Regions from separate parts of the Pseudoalteromonas sp. S1727 genome, predicted to be linked through region 2. Evidence: predicted binding sites of a transcription regulator. Region 2 holds the regulator's gene; the other holds the start of a gene.
What was found. Region 2 encodes MetJ, which represses methionine synthesis genes. Its sites were predicted from a motif close to TAGACGTCTAGACGTCTA; they were not measured.
Positions count from the first base shown of each region.

Region 1 (7,597 bases), on a different contig from region 2:
CATGGCCATCAACGCCGCTTACCACATGCCAGCCGTAGGCTTTAAAGCGCGCTGGGGTATCGTCGCTAAACCAGCCTTCAACTTCACCATCAATTGAAATGCCGTTGTCATCCCAAAATGCCACTAATTTACCAAGGCCTAATGTGCCTGCAAGTGAACACGCTTCGTGAGAAATACCTTCCATAAGGCAACCATCACCTAAGAAAGCATACGTAAAGTGATCAACGATATCGTGACCTTCACGGTTAAACTGTGCTGCCAATGCTTTTTCAGCAATCGCCATACCTACCGCATTTGTGATCCCTTGACCAAGTGGACCCGTAGTGGTCTCAATACCTGGTGCATAACCATACTCTGGGTGACCTGGAGTTTTTGAATGCATTTGGCGGAAGTTTTTAATTTCCTCAATTGGCAAATCATAACCACTTAAGTGCAATAGAGAATAAATCAGCATTGAACCGTGGCCGTTTGAGAGTATAAATCGATCTCTGTCTACCCACTCTGGATTGGTTGGATTGTGGTTTAGATAGTCGCGCCATAATACTTCTGCGATATCCGCCATGCCCATAGGGGCTCCAGGGTGGCCTGATTTGGCCTGTTGTACTGCGTCCATTGATAAGACGCGAATAGCATTTGCAAGTTCTTTGCGAGACGGCATGAATTCTCCTACCTTTAACTGTATTTGCGCTGGTTGTTGTGTGTTTTTCAAGAACACCCATTCTTACTTATTGTAGGGGCTGTGTGCAATTAAAAACCCTGATTAAATTAGCTATTATGAAAATTTTTTAAGAACAAAAAGTTATTAGTAATTTTATTTAGACGTCTAGGCGTAAAAACACTATGCAACTATCGTTGTTTTCGATAAAATACGCCCCTTAATTTTTTAGCGCTCTTACCGACGTTTGTGAAGCGCAATATTTGTGAGCAGAAAGACAATGGCAAAACATTTATTTACTTCTGAATCAGTTTCTGAAGGTCATCCGGATAAAATCGCGGATCAAATCTCTGACGCGGTACTTGATGCCATCTTAGAGCAAGATTCTCATGCACGTGTTGCGTGTGAAACTTACGTGAAGACCGGTATGGTTATGGTTGGTGGTGAAATCACTACTAGCGCCTGGGTTGATATTGAAGAAATCACCCGTAAAACGGTACGTGAAATTGGTTACACACATTCAGACATGGGTTTTGATGCTGATTCGTGTGCAATCTTAAATACAATCGGTAAGCAGTCTCCAGACATCAACCAAGGTGTTGACCGTACTAGCCCTGAAGAACAAGGCGCTGGTGACCAAGGTTTAATGTTTGGTTATGCGTGTAACGAAACTGAAGTATTAATGCCTGCACCTATCACTTACTCTCACCGTTTAGTACAACGCCAAGCGCAAGTACGTAAAAGCGGCGAGCTTGAGTGGTTACGCCCAGATGCAAAATCACAGGTTACTTTTGCATATGAAAACGGCAAACCAGTCGGCATTGATGCAGTTGTTCTTTCTACTCAACACTGTGATTCAATCTCACAAAATGATCTAGTAGAAGCAGTGATGGAAACCATCATCAAGCCTGTATTACCTGCAGAGCTAATTTCTAAAGCAACTAAGTTCTTTATTAACCCAACGGGTCGTTTTGTTATCGGTGGCCCTATGGGTGACTGTGGTCTTACTGGTCGTAAAATCATCGTTGATACCTACGGCGGTATGGCTCGTCACGGTGGCGGTGCTTTCTCTGGTAAAGATCCATCAAAAGTTGACCGCTCAGCTGCATACGCTGCGCGTTACGTTGCGAAAAACGTGGTTGCTGCTGGTCTTGCTGATAAATGTGAGCTACAAGTATCTTACGCAATTGGTGTTGCGGAGCCTACGTCAATCAGTGTTGAAACGTTTGGTACAAGTAAATTAGAAGAAGGTCGTTTAATCGAACTTATTCGTGAACACTTTGACTTACGCCCTTACGGCCTAATTCAAATGCTTGATCTTGAGCGCCCAATTTATCAACCAACCGCTGCTTACGGGCACTTTGGTCGTGATGAATTCCCATGGGAACGCACAGACAAAGCAGACGCACTTCGCGCAGCAGCTGGTCTTTAATTCCAGCCTTTGTGTGAATGTAAAAAAAGCGCCAATCGGCGCTTTTTTTTATACCTGCTGATTATACTGTTATAAACTTTAGGTTATTTGTCGCGAGGTAAACTCGCTGCTAGATAACGTAGGCGCGGGTTTATCCCCACATACCGTAGGCGCGAGTTTATCCCCGCAATTAAATTAATGTGCTTTAAGTAATTTATTCACAAAGAGATTATGAGGCGCTGTGATTTAGAGTAAAATAGGGGCTAGGTTTTAGGGAAGTGACTAGCTGCTAAGGGTGTATTCGAAGCTCGTTACCCTTAGCCCGTGGCTTTCTCTTTTCAATGCTGCGCCTCGGTGGTGAAATAGACTTGTCGCCATAAATGGCGACCTACAGAAGCACAGCTGATATTACTTGTATGCGAGTTGCTTGCCACCGCGAAGGTAAAAGTTATTGTCGCGAGGTAAACTCGCTGCTACACGCGTAGCCGTGGGTTTATCCCCACATAACGTAGGCGCGAGTTTATCCCCGCAATTAAACCTAGATGCTAGCGTGTATTCTGAACCCGTCGCCCGAAGCCCGTAGCGCTTTACCTAACGCCTAACTTATCAATGTAAGTATTTTTTCATACCCAGCTACACCCCACACTATCATCAATATCAACAGCGCTAAACTAACCGCTGCTGAAGCAATATCTTTCGCACGTCCTGAAAGCACATGGTATTCAACGCCAACGCGATCTGTTAATGCTTCAATAGCTGAGTTGAGGAGTTCAACCACTAATAAAAATAAAAAGCTAACAACCAGCATTACCCAATGTTGCAGTGATTGCGCAAGCCAAAATGATAATGGGAGTAACACTAGCCCTAAAGCGAGCTCTGTGCGAAAAGCTGATTCTTCCTGAAAAGCCGCTTTAAACCCCTTAATTGAGCATTGAGTGGCTTTAAAAAGACGACCTAAGCCTATGCCATTTGGTTTATTAACTAGGTTAATGTTTGGTTTGTTCATGTTTAGTATCTTAACAGCTCATCAGAAATTATTTGTGCCTTGAGTTAGCAAATGCCACGCTTGCGCCATGTATTGATTATACGCATGCTCTGTTGCAGCATCGATCACTTTAAACGATTGTGTTTGCGTTGGCATTAGCTGTATTTTATCGAGCGAGTTTACAGCATAGTACTCATATAATGCATTTAAATCACCACGCCATAATTGCTTATTATTACGTACAGTTTGAAAACCAAAAACAGTCCGTTCAGCGGGCGCTGTTAATAGTGACTGTCCGACACTATAAAATTCCGTACTAGCTGGTGCTATTAAATTCAACAAGGTTGGCGCGATATCCATATGACTAGCTATTTGTTGAGAGTTCACCATATTTGAGTTCACTCCGTTGCCATAAATAATTAAAGGCACATGAGTCAATTCGTATAAATTAGGCCGAGGATGTAAATAGCGCCGGCTGTAATGGTCACCCGTAATAATAAATAACGCATCGGGGTAGCGTTGTTGCATATTACGTACAAATGCGCCTAACATTTTATCGCTATACCATAAGTGCCCAAGCACATAAGGATCAAGTACTTGTGTTTCTAATTCTTGAATTTCTGCAGGGTAATCAGCGGCAGTTTTAAACGGGTAATCATACTGATTTAGATCTAAGTTAAAAGGTCCATGATAACTGCCGCTCATGATCACATTAAAGCTTTTTGGCTGTGTTTTCGCAGCAACCAAATCAAATAACTGAGCATCATCAATCCCCCAAACCCCGGCACTCCCCTTACCGCCAGCATCTGTAGCAGAGTACACCTTATCGGCACCTTGAGAGAGGACATATTGGCCAACATTCTGCCATGACAATAAACCGCCATAAAAAATTGACTGGTATAACCTAACTGTTCCAACTGATTGAATAATGACAATTTACTAGCTGGTTGCTGTGGCCCTATAAGGCTCATATTGACCCCTGCATAAGGGATCCCAGATAAAATACTCGATAACGAGTTCATAGTGCTACTGGCTGCTGGTAACACGTTATCTAAATAAATCCCCTTGCTAGCGAGGCTTTTTAGCTCGTTGGTTAAGTTAAGTGAAGCATATTTTTGTTGTAACGGCCATGAATCGTAACTTTCCATCACAATAAAAAATATTTGTGACGGGGCTGCCAACAGCGGCTCACTGCTGTGTTGCTTTAACTCTACTAACCCGTCTGGAGCAATTGTGGTATTACTTTTTAAGTATGGATTTTCACCGTCTAAACCATGACTTTGTAGTTCATTATAATCCTTAATAGCATACACAAAACTGCGAAATGGATTTATAACTAAACTATTTACAAACGGATCAAGGGTAACGGCAGACCACTTTCGCGAAGCTGGGCGTGACTCGAACGAACCGCGAATAGCACAGACAAATAACACTATGATCAAAACAATTAAAAATGTTCGTTTCCACTTACAATCAGTAAAAATACGCTCTAAAAAACCATAAGGTTGCCGATCAATTAACTGGCATAACTTAAATGCAACCACTAACAATACTAATAAACTCAGGACACTGCCCCATGGCTGATATTGCTTTATTGCAGTTAAAGCAATTGCTTGCTGATCGTCATGTAGCCCTTCAAACATAAAGTAATTGAATTGACTGCCGTATTCAGCAATATATGTGATGCTGGTTATACAAAGTAAAATAGCAACCACAAAGAAAAGCTTGGCGGTCAATACACGCACCGCTCTGACCCAATGCCACAGTCGCAGTGGTTGTAAAATACAATTGAGTAGAAAAGGAATACTAAAGCAGACGCCACTGGCGGCGGAGTCAAATGCAAACCCCGTTTTTAAGGTATTTAAAATTGTATCAACATCTAATGGGGCAGTGATCCGGTTATGAAAATAAACCAAAAAGAACACCCGAAAGCTCATAAATAGCAAAACACCCATAAACCAAAGTGTCGCTATGCGCCAGCTTTCGTTAACAAATGCAAACCATCTGCTTGATTTAAATACCGATGATACCAACACCTTTGCTGTCCTTAAAATAGAATATTCCCAAAAAGGGAATGTTACCTATTTTAGTTACGCAAACAATGCTGACTTTGTAATATTTTGTAAAAAAGTTCAAATAAAACACTTAAATTACATGACGTTAACAAATCAACCCGATTCCTATTTTTACGTGTTGTTGGGTTATTTCTATTACTGCTGATGAGTACAGTCGCCAAGCTGTGTTATTTGCTCATTTGGTTGGAAAGTTTTATCAAGTAAACGTTGCTTTAACGCAAGTAAAGTGTGTAATGCACTTTTGAGCCCAATTTTATTACTGAGCCAATGAGGAAGCGCCCCGCCTGGGTCCGCGTATACAACATGACGAATAGTCAATTGCGTCAGCCCTTGATTACGAACTTCAGTTAATAACCAACTTGCCTTAAGGTCAGTGATGCGGATCACTTCCTCGCGCTTATCAAGGAAATCTGGAAAAGCAGCAATCGTTAACTCAGTTTGTGTGTCACTAACACGTCGGTAGCATGAGTAGCTCACCATATCGCGATCTGTAACCGGCCATGGTGAATCAAATTGGGTATAAACGATGTTTTCTGAGGGACTTAAACGCTTTAATACTTGTACATTAGCTACATTTTCAATCCATAAGGGAGCACTTTCGGTATCGCTTAGCAACACCATAAAATCACTCGCTGTGACCCCTTCGATAGTAATCTCAGCCTGCACTTCAAAAATACCATTTGCATGTTTTTTATAGTGCACGCTCGCCCCATCATACTGCTTCCAAAGCTGCCACTGGGCAGGCTGTGCCGCAAGCTGGACGCTAAAAAGCAGCGCTAATAATAGCATTTGCTGTCGCATACATACTCCCTTATGCGCTGAACAATCCTTATTGCCAATAAGGCGGTATTTTATATGACGCTAAACGACTTTGCTCCATTGCATTAACCAAGAACTCTGATTTTTTTTCTAGCCAGCTTTGGATTTTTGCAAGCTCTTCATCATCCTGCCCAGCGCATAGCTGTTTTAGGTACTCTAGTGTACTCAGCTCATACATACCGTGTGAAATATCTAACCACGGGATGCGAAACTCACTACGTTCATCTTTTTCAAATAACGCCCCTAAACAGTTACCACTGAGTAAGCTATTTTCAAGACGGGTACGTAAATCCAAATAATCTTTTGATGTTAATGTTTTTTGCTCTGGCAGCAATTGGTGAAGGTCTTGCCAGTCTTTTTCAAAGAGACGATTGGCGATCTCTGCAACCGGTTGCTCGGCAGCTTGAAATTGCACTTGCCCCCAACTTTTACGCCATTGCTTGTCCACCAGCCAAGTAGTTAAAGACAGTAGTAAACGGTTATAACGAGCACTATGGAACAAACTATTAATATCATCAATGCTCGGTTGTAGTTCTTTTAAGTCATTGATAACTTGAGTTAACTCTGGCGCACTATTTATTTTCTTATAGTAAGCATGGCGCTTAGAAGTGTAAGTTTTAAGTTGAATCGCATTTTCAACCCAGGCTAACTCACTGAGTAACCACTTAAGCTCTGTACGTAATGCCTCCGTGGTGCTTTTATCAACAATGTCATCAAACAACCAAAATGTATGGCGAATCAAACTAATGCCATCAGTTACACGTTTGAGGGTTTTTAAACTAGGTTTGTCAAAGTAGCATTGCTCGTGCTTTTGTACAAAACGAATACCAAAGTCAATGGCAGCTATGAGCGCTTGCTCCTGCGTCGCATTTTTAGGCAATGAAACAAAGCCTATTGATTTACTTGGCTTGAGCGGTTTATTGTCTGCTAAGCGATAGCCACGAGCCGCCTTAGAGTATAGACCTAATCGAATATTACTTTGGCTAACCAGTTTATCCGCTAAAGAAAACAATTCATCGCGGCTGCCTTCTATAAGTTCTATTTCTAGTTCACAGATAGGTTCCATCAAACCTGATGCTGAGACTTCACCTTTATCTTGTACAACTTCAATTTTGGCACCATTTTCTGTTTCAATCAGCCAAGTACGACGGATAAAGTTTGTACTAAAAATAGGATAAAGATTCGCAGCAATCGCGCTCACTTGCATACCATGAGGCCAGATACTAGCATCAAATGCGGTTATATTTGGTCGGCTACTCTCAAGCGGTAAATTATATTCAGGTCGTTGATGTAACCCCCCTACAACGTCTCCTGCAAGCTTAATTGTCTGCTCGCATTGGTTATCCGCACAACGGGTTCGAAAACCAATATCAAGCGCTCTTAATTCACGACTTGGCGTGTCAAAGTACGCATTTTGCAAACTACGAGAAGGCTTGTTGGTAACGGTTTTTGCAAATTGAGTTATTAATGCGGGGATCAGTGGAATTACGGCGTCTGACACCAAAAACTTCAGTTCTATCTCAGTATCCATTAGGCTTGAGGATTACCTTTAAAATAAATGAGAGCTCAAAATAAACAAAGCTGCCCGACATTGCAAATTTTTTAGCTGATTTGAATCTATAAACAGTAGCAGTGATTACAATATCAACCTT
Region 1 covers NZ_PNDT01000005.1:16,861-24,457, forward strand. The annotation lists gene tkt (transketolase) at 1-658, opposite strand, end outside; gene metK (methionine adenosyltransferase) at 936-2,087, shown strand; gene CWB85_RS00815 (diacylglycerol kinase) at 2,665-3,072, opposite strand; gene CWB85_RS22735 (LTA synthase family protein) at 3,094-3,873, opposite strand; gene CWB85_RS22945 (sulfatase-like hydrolase/transferase) at 3,759-5,087, opposite strand; gene CWB85_RS00825 (START domain-containing protein) at 5,262-5,927, opposite strand; gene CWB85_RS00830 (CYTH and CHAD domain-containing protein) at 5,956-7,476, opposite strand.
Region 1: metK (methionine adenosyltransferase) is a predicted target of MetJ. The motif match lies at 817-834, and genes of this name have one in related genera.

Region 2 (7,597 bases):
GTCAATGACTTCAAACATGTCTTTGAGTTTGTCTGCGGGCACGTCACTGTGGTTTTTTAAAGCCAATACCACCGCAACTTTACGTTGATTGCCAAACGGTACCATAACACGGGCGCCCACCTGAGGCGGTGTTAATAAACCGCTAAGCTGCGCTGGGATGCGATAATCAAAAGTGCGCTGCAACGGAACTTTTATAGCAACTTCAACAAAACTCATAACAACCCAAACAGTAACTAGCAAGGAAGTTAATGTACTAAAATTACAGCTAAAAACCTAGCAGCTAATCTTTGCTTTAAAGTTTTTGGTTGTTTTATTAGCAAAAACGCTATTTAAAGCTTGTAGCAAGCGGGGTTGTTGCATAGAATACGCGTCCTAAATAATTTGTTTTAACGACGTATGGTACCAGACTTCGGGTTTGGAGAGCGATGCGGCCTTAACTAGAGGTTTCTATGAAAGAAGGTATTCACCCTAAGTACGAAGTAATTTCAGCAACTTGTTCATGCGGAAATAAATTCGAAACTAGTTCAACACTGTGTAAAGACATTCACTTAGACGTATGTTCTGCGTGTCACCCGTTTTACACTGGTAAGCAAAAAGTTTTAGACACTGGTGGCCGTGTTGATCGCTTCAACAAGCGTTTCGGTTCACTTAGCAGCAAGTAATTATTGTTGTTTTGTCGGAAAAAGCACCCTAGGGTGCTTTTTTTTATGCCTGTGGTTTATAAAAACAGCAGTCACTTAGCCTTTAAGCTTTGCTCATTTAGGGCGCCTCCTCAGATTCATTATGTTGTGACTATTTCCCACTTTTATATCCAGTATAGCGAGCAAATAACAGACAAATAGTGATTAATTCTTTATATTGAATCTACTGTTAAAACGTAACTTTGGATGCTTTTACCGATAAAATTAAAGTTTATGCAGCTAAATGTTGCTAACTTCTGAATTTTTAGCGCTATAGCTGTTATTGCTGATTTTTGCTTTCAATACTCACTTAATAAGCATTTTTAGTTAGGTATTTTGATGCTTTATAATTATTTTTTAGGCAAAAAAAACAGGTATTTTGCAAAATTTGCCGACAAAACGCATAAAATTAACGGATATAGCATATAACAGGATAGACCTGATATTGCTTGAATTAAATTATAATATAGGTATCGTTCCTTAATAGGTGTCGTTCCCTATAAGAACTGCTTACTCTCACTTTCAACTTAATTTACTTGCAGGATAAAATCGCGTTATGTCAGATTTTCGTGAACAAGCTTTACATTACCATTCGCACCCCGTTCCAGGAAAGATCAGTATCGAGCTTACTAAGCCGGCTGAAACAGTCCAAGATCTCGCTTTAGCATATAGCCCTGGTGTTGCTGAACCTGTACGTGAAATCGCTGCTGATCCTGCTAATGCCTATAAATACACGGGTAAAGGCAATATGGTTGCGGTTATCACTAACGGTACTGCCATCTTAGGTTTAGGTAACTTAGGGCCATTGGCGTCGAAACCCGTTATGGAAGGGAAAGCGTTATTATTTAAACGTTTTGCTGGCCTTGATTCGATTGATATTGAAGTAAAGCACAACACCACAGAAGACTTTATCAATACCGTTGCTAATATTGCCGATACGTTTGGTGGTATCAACTTAGAAGATATCAAAGCGCCTGAGTGTTTTGAAATCGAAAAAGCATTAATTGAACGTTGTAGCATCCCAGTATTTCATGATGATCAACACGGTACCGCGATTGTGACCGCAGCAGGTATGATTAATGCGTTAGAAGTGCAAGGTAAAGATATTGAAGATGCGATTATCGTGTGTTTAGGTGCAGGGGCCGCAGCAGTTGCCTGCATGGAGCTACTCATTAAGTGTGGTGCATTGCGCGAACATATTTATATGCTCGATCGTAAAGGGGTTATTCATACTCGTCGTGATGACTTAAACGAATATAAGCAGCTATTTGCTAACAATACTGATAAACGTACCTTGCAAGATGTGATTGCAGATGCTGACGTGTTTGTTGGGGTGTCTGGGCCAAATCTATTAGCGCCAGAAGATCTTAAATTGATGGCTGATAAACCTGTGGTATTTGCTTGCTCAAACCCAGATCCAGAAATATCACCTGAGCTTGCTCACAGCGCTCGCAATGATTTAATTATGGCGACGGGTCGCTCTGATTATCCAAATCAAGTAAACAACGTATTGTGTTTCCCATTTATTTTTCGTGGTGCACTAGATGTACGCGCTAGCAAAATAAATGATGAAATGAAAATTGCGGCGGTTGATGCTATTCGTAGCATTGCTAAAGAGCCAGTCCCTGTAGAAGTATTAAAAGCCGCAGGTGTTGATAAGCTTGAGTTTGGCCCTGAGTACATCATTCCAAAACCAATGGATCCGCGTTTATTACCGCGTATCGCTAAAGCGGTCGCACAGGCGGCTATTGATTCTGGTGTCGCACGTATTGATATGCCTGAAAATTATATGGCTTAGATCGGAACATACAATAAAAAACCTCAGTACCGTTAAGTCGCTGAGGTTTTTTTGTATTTAATTCCTGAAGTATATTATTTTTAATCTTCGTTGAGTACAGGCACTTCTAAGCCCATTTCAAGCATGATTTTCTTCACTTCTTCAGGGACTTTCTCTGGATTATCTTTACGTAAGTCTTCATCGTTTGGCAATGGTTGGCCAGTAAACGCATGTAAAAACGCTTCACAAAGTAGTTCGCTATTGGTTGCGTGACGAAGGTTATTAATTTGACGGCGAGTACGCTCATCAGTTAAAACTTTTAATACATTAAGCGGGATCGAAACGGTGATCTTTTTAACTTGTTCTGATTTTTTCCCGTGTTCTGCGTATGGGTGAATATACTCACCATTCCATTTAGCCATAGGATGTGTCGTTGCCTCAGGTTGTTAATTGTTTGCGCGGCCTTTTGCGCACAAAGATGCCGAAATTCTATCGTTTTAAATAAGATAGTCAAATACTAGTTATTTAGCCATCTAGCAACATAAATGTTTTTACTGCCGTACTTGCACCTAAAACAGCATAAATGCTTTGACTTCTTAAATCCGATCCTCTAACCTTTTGGACGTCTAAACATCCATTTAATTGTAGGTGACGTTATGAGTCAAAAGAATAAAGCGACCATTGCAGTGCGTAATGGCATTGATGCAGATAAACATCACGGTGCTGTTGTGCCTCCCATTCATTTATCGACCACCTACTCATTTGCCGATTTTGATACCAAGCGTCAATATGATTACGGCCGCAGCGGTAATCCAAATCGTGACATTTTAGCTGAAACCCTAGCAAAGCTTGAAGGCGGTGCAAAGGGTATAATCACTGCAACAGGTATGGCTGCAGTGCATTTGGCCACACAACTACTGAGTAGCGATGATACCCTAGTGATCCCACATGATTGTTATGGTGGCAGTTATCGCTTATTTACTTCACTTGAAAAGCGTGGCTTATTAAAGTTAGTAGTTTTAGATTTAACTAAATCTGAAAACCATCAAAAAATTCTTGAGATAAAACCAAAGCTTATTTGGATTGAAACGCCAAGCAATCCAATTTTACGCTTAACAGATATTAAAGCGATCACCACAATTGCGAAGCAGTGTGGCGCATTAGTTGGCGCAGATAACACCTTTTTATCACCAGCATTACAAAACCCAATTGAGTTTGGTGTTGATATTGTGGTGCATTCGACGACTAAATATATCAATGGTCACTCTGATGTTGTAGGCGGTGCTGTGATTGCAGCAACCCAAGAGCTTGGCGATGAACTTGCTTGGTGGGCTAATAATATTGGTATTACAGGGGCGCCGTTTGATAGCTACTTAACTTTACGTGGCCTGCGTACTTTAAATGTTCGTTTGCGCCAGCACCAAGAGAATGCCTTTATTATTGCCGAGTATTTAGAAAACTCACCTTACGTGAGCCAAGTCTATTACCCAGGTCTTGAGTCTCACCCGCAACATGAGTTGGCAAAACAGCAACAACGTGGCTTTGGTGGTATGGTAAGCTTTGATATTAAAGGTGATATTAATGATGCAGCGGCATTTCTAACTAGCCTAGAAGAGTTCAGTTTGGCGGAATCGCTCGGTGGCGTAGAGAGTTTAATTTGTCATCCTGCAACCATGACCCATGCAGGAATGGAAGCGAATGCACGGTTAGCCGCTGGCGTAGGCGATACGCTGATCCGTATTTCGGTTGGTATTGAAGATGCCAAAGATTTGGTTGCTGATTTAGAACGCGTATTTAATAAGGTGAAACCTGGGCAAGGTCAGCACACAACGGCTGCAACATCGGTTTCTCAACAACAAGATCAAGAGCAATCAAGCTCATTTAAGCTGACTCCAGCACATACGGCTTTGTGGTAATAGAAATGGTAAATATAGTTCATAAATTTGGTGGTTCTAGTTTAAGTTCGGCAGAGCGTTATCAGGCCGTTGCTAATATTATTTTAGCGCATACTGAGGCGGGTGACTGTGTGGTGGTTTCTGCCGCAGGAAAAACCACCAATACGTTAGTTAAACTGTGGCAAAGCTACCAACAAGGTGATCAGCAAGCGGTTAGTGATATTTTACTACAACTTGATAATCATCAACGTACATTGATTGAGCAATTACTAAGCCCTACAGCGCGATATGCTGCATTAAATATACTTGAGCAAGAGTTGGCCTTAATAGCACAACAAGCGCAACAGCAAAGCTTACAGGAAGCTGCATTACTTGCTCATGGTGAAGTATGGTCGGCACGGCTATTAGCAACCTATTTGCAGCAACTTGGCCTTGCTGCAAATGATGTGGATGCACGGCAATTATTTACCTTAAATGATGGGCAATTATTACATCAAAAAAATCAACAAGCGTGTGCGCAGTTAATTTCGGCCAATAGCATTAATGTGGTTACAGGCTTTATTGCCGCCGATTGCCAAGCAAATACGGTAACACTTGGGCGTAATGGCAGTGATTACAGTGCAACTTTATTGGGGAGTTATTGTAATGCTCAACAAGTGTCAATTTGGACCGATACCCAAGGGGTTTTTAGTACTGATCCGCGTAAAGTTAAAAAAGCGATTAAGTACTCAAAGGTATGTCGTGGCCAAGCTAACCTGCTCGCCCGTTTAGGCAACCCTGTATTACATGCGAAAACACTTTCGCCATTAAAAAATACTGATATTAAATTAGTGGTCCGTAGCAGCTATGAAACAGAAGCCAGTGCCACGGAAATTGTTAAAGAAGGCTACAGTAAAGCGAAGCGTTTTATTACTACCTTAGAAAATATTGATTTACTGCGCATTGATCAGTTACGTGGTGGAGAAATTGGTGAATTAAGTCAACTTATTCAACATAGTTTGCATCACTTTATAGAAAATGGAGATACCTATTTATTGGTGCCAGCTAGCGCTACTCATCAAGTGGTCAGTCATTTGCAAGGTCGCGCTAATATTATTGAATCTAATTTACATGGTTGCGCCGTTGTCGCGCCAAGTAATGATGTGGCGCAACTATTTGAACAAGCAACTCAAGTGCTTACTGAGCAAAGCTTAACGCCACGTTTTAGCCACCAAGATGCAGACTATATTTTGTTGTTAACCGATCAATCAATTGATAGTGATGTATTAACCTTATTGCACGATAAATTGATCAACAAAGGTCAGGAGCTGGCTATTATTGTGGCGGGATTAGGCAATGTTGGCGAAGTGTTTATTGAGCAACTGAGTCAGCAACTGAATCGTTTGCAACACCATTTTAGCGTTAAATTGGTTGGTTTGTTACGCTCACGGGCAATGTTGTTTAGCCCAAGTGGTATTGCGCTAGAGCAGTGGCAATCACAGTGGCAAAACGAAGCGATTGATTATCAACAGGATGACTTATTAACGCGTATTAGTGAACTTGATTACGAACATAAAGTGGTGATTGATATTACCGCCAGTGAAGCATTTAGTGAGTTATATCCTGCGTTTGTAAATTTAGATTGTCATTTGATCAGCGCTAATAAATACGCCGGCACGGCCAATAATGATTGGTATCAAAACTTACGCCGTAATTTAGCTGAGCGTAATTTGTTATGGCGCTATAACACCAGCGTTGGTGCTGGTTTACCAATTAACTTTGCATTAGCTGATCTACAAAACAGTGGTGATAGCATTACCCACATTGAAGGGGTATTCTCGGGCACGCTTTCGTGGTTGTGCAGTCGTTATGATGGCAGTGTGCCGTTTTCAGATTTAGTACTGCAAGCGCAACAAATGGGATACACCGAGCCTGATCCTCGTGAAGACTTATCAGGGCGAGATATGCAGCGTAAGCTACTAATTTTAGCTCGTGAATTAGGTTTAACGTTGGAGCTAGACGACATTGCTTTAACGCCGTTAATGCCTGAGCAATTAGCGCAAGGTGATTGGCAATCTTTCCTTGATAACAAGCAGTTGCTTGATGACTTTATTGCTGAAAAAGCCGCTGATGCCGCTAAAGATAATAAAGTACTGCGTTATACCGGCGCGCTGACAATTGCCGAAGGCAAAGTAACCGCTAAAGTGGGATTGGCATACGCAACTCAAGGGGATGCCTTAGCTAACTTGACTCCTGGCGACAATATTTTTGTGATCAACAGCCAGTGGTATAGTGATAATGCCTTGGTGATCCAAGGCCCTGGTGCTGGTAAAGAAGTGACCGCCGCGGGCGTACATTCTGATTTATATTGGTTAATACAAAATCTAAAATAATCGAGATCATCAATGATAAAAAAGCGCCAGTCGGCGCTTTTTTACGTAGTTACGATTTTATATTGCGACGATTAAAACAGCTCTTCTTCTGTTTTAGTTTCTTCTTCAAAGACATTTTCCACATGTTGCATTACATACTTGGTTGGCGAGGTGCCTTTTTCAAAGTATTCAAAGCGACTGGTGTAATCATTTTTTTGACTCAGTAAACCGGTTGCTAAATCGATTCTTACCGACACGAGTCCTTCTGGTGGCTCAATCGGCGCTTCAGGTTTACCGTCGAGGGCAACACGCATAAAATCAACCCAAGCTGGCTGCGCTGTTTTGGCACCAGACTCCGCGCCGGATATTTGGCTTTTATCCATGTTGTTATTATAGGTTGAACGGCCAAGTGGGTTACCTGGGTTATCAAAGCCTACCCAAACTGAAGTCATCACATTGCGGTTAAAGCCACTAAACCAGGTATCAACAGAGTCATTGGTAGTCCCTGTTTTGCCTGAAAGGTCACGACGATCCAGCGCTTGCGCACGCCAGCCAGTACCACTCCAGCCGGTTTTATGTGCCCAGCTACCACCACCCCATATTGCGCTGTGCATTGCATCAGCAATTAAAAATGCATTTTGTTTCGAGATAATACGAGGTGCACAATGAGTCATCGATGCTTCTTGGCTGCTTTGAGGCTCAGTTGTTAACTCAAATTGTTCATTAGTTAACTGAGGTGCTACAGGATCACAAGCTAACAGTGGTGCTGTTTTAAATAATACATTACCTGCTGAATCTTGAATTTCATTAATGAAATACGGGGTGATCAAGTGGCCGCCATTGGCAAATGCACTCATACCACGAGCAAGCTCAAGCGGTGTAATTGACGCACTA
Region 2 covers NZ_PNDT01000090.1:14,217-21,813, reverse strand. The annotation lists gene priA (primosomal protein N') at 1-216, opposite strand, end outside; gene rpmE (50S ribosomal protein L31) at 450-662, shown strand; gene CWB85_RS17640 (malic enzyme-like NAD(P)-binding protein) at 1,237-2,478, shown strand; gene metJ (met regulon transcriptional regulator MetJ) at 2,559-2,879, opposite strand; gene metB (cystathionine gamma-synthase) at 3,114-4,373, shown strand; gene metL (bifunctional aspartate kinase/homoserine dehydrogenase II) at 4,379-6,724, shown strand; gene CWB85_RS17620 (penicillin-binding protein 1A) at 6,796-7,597, opposite strand, start outside.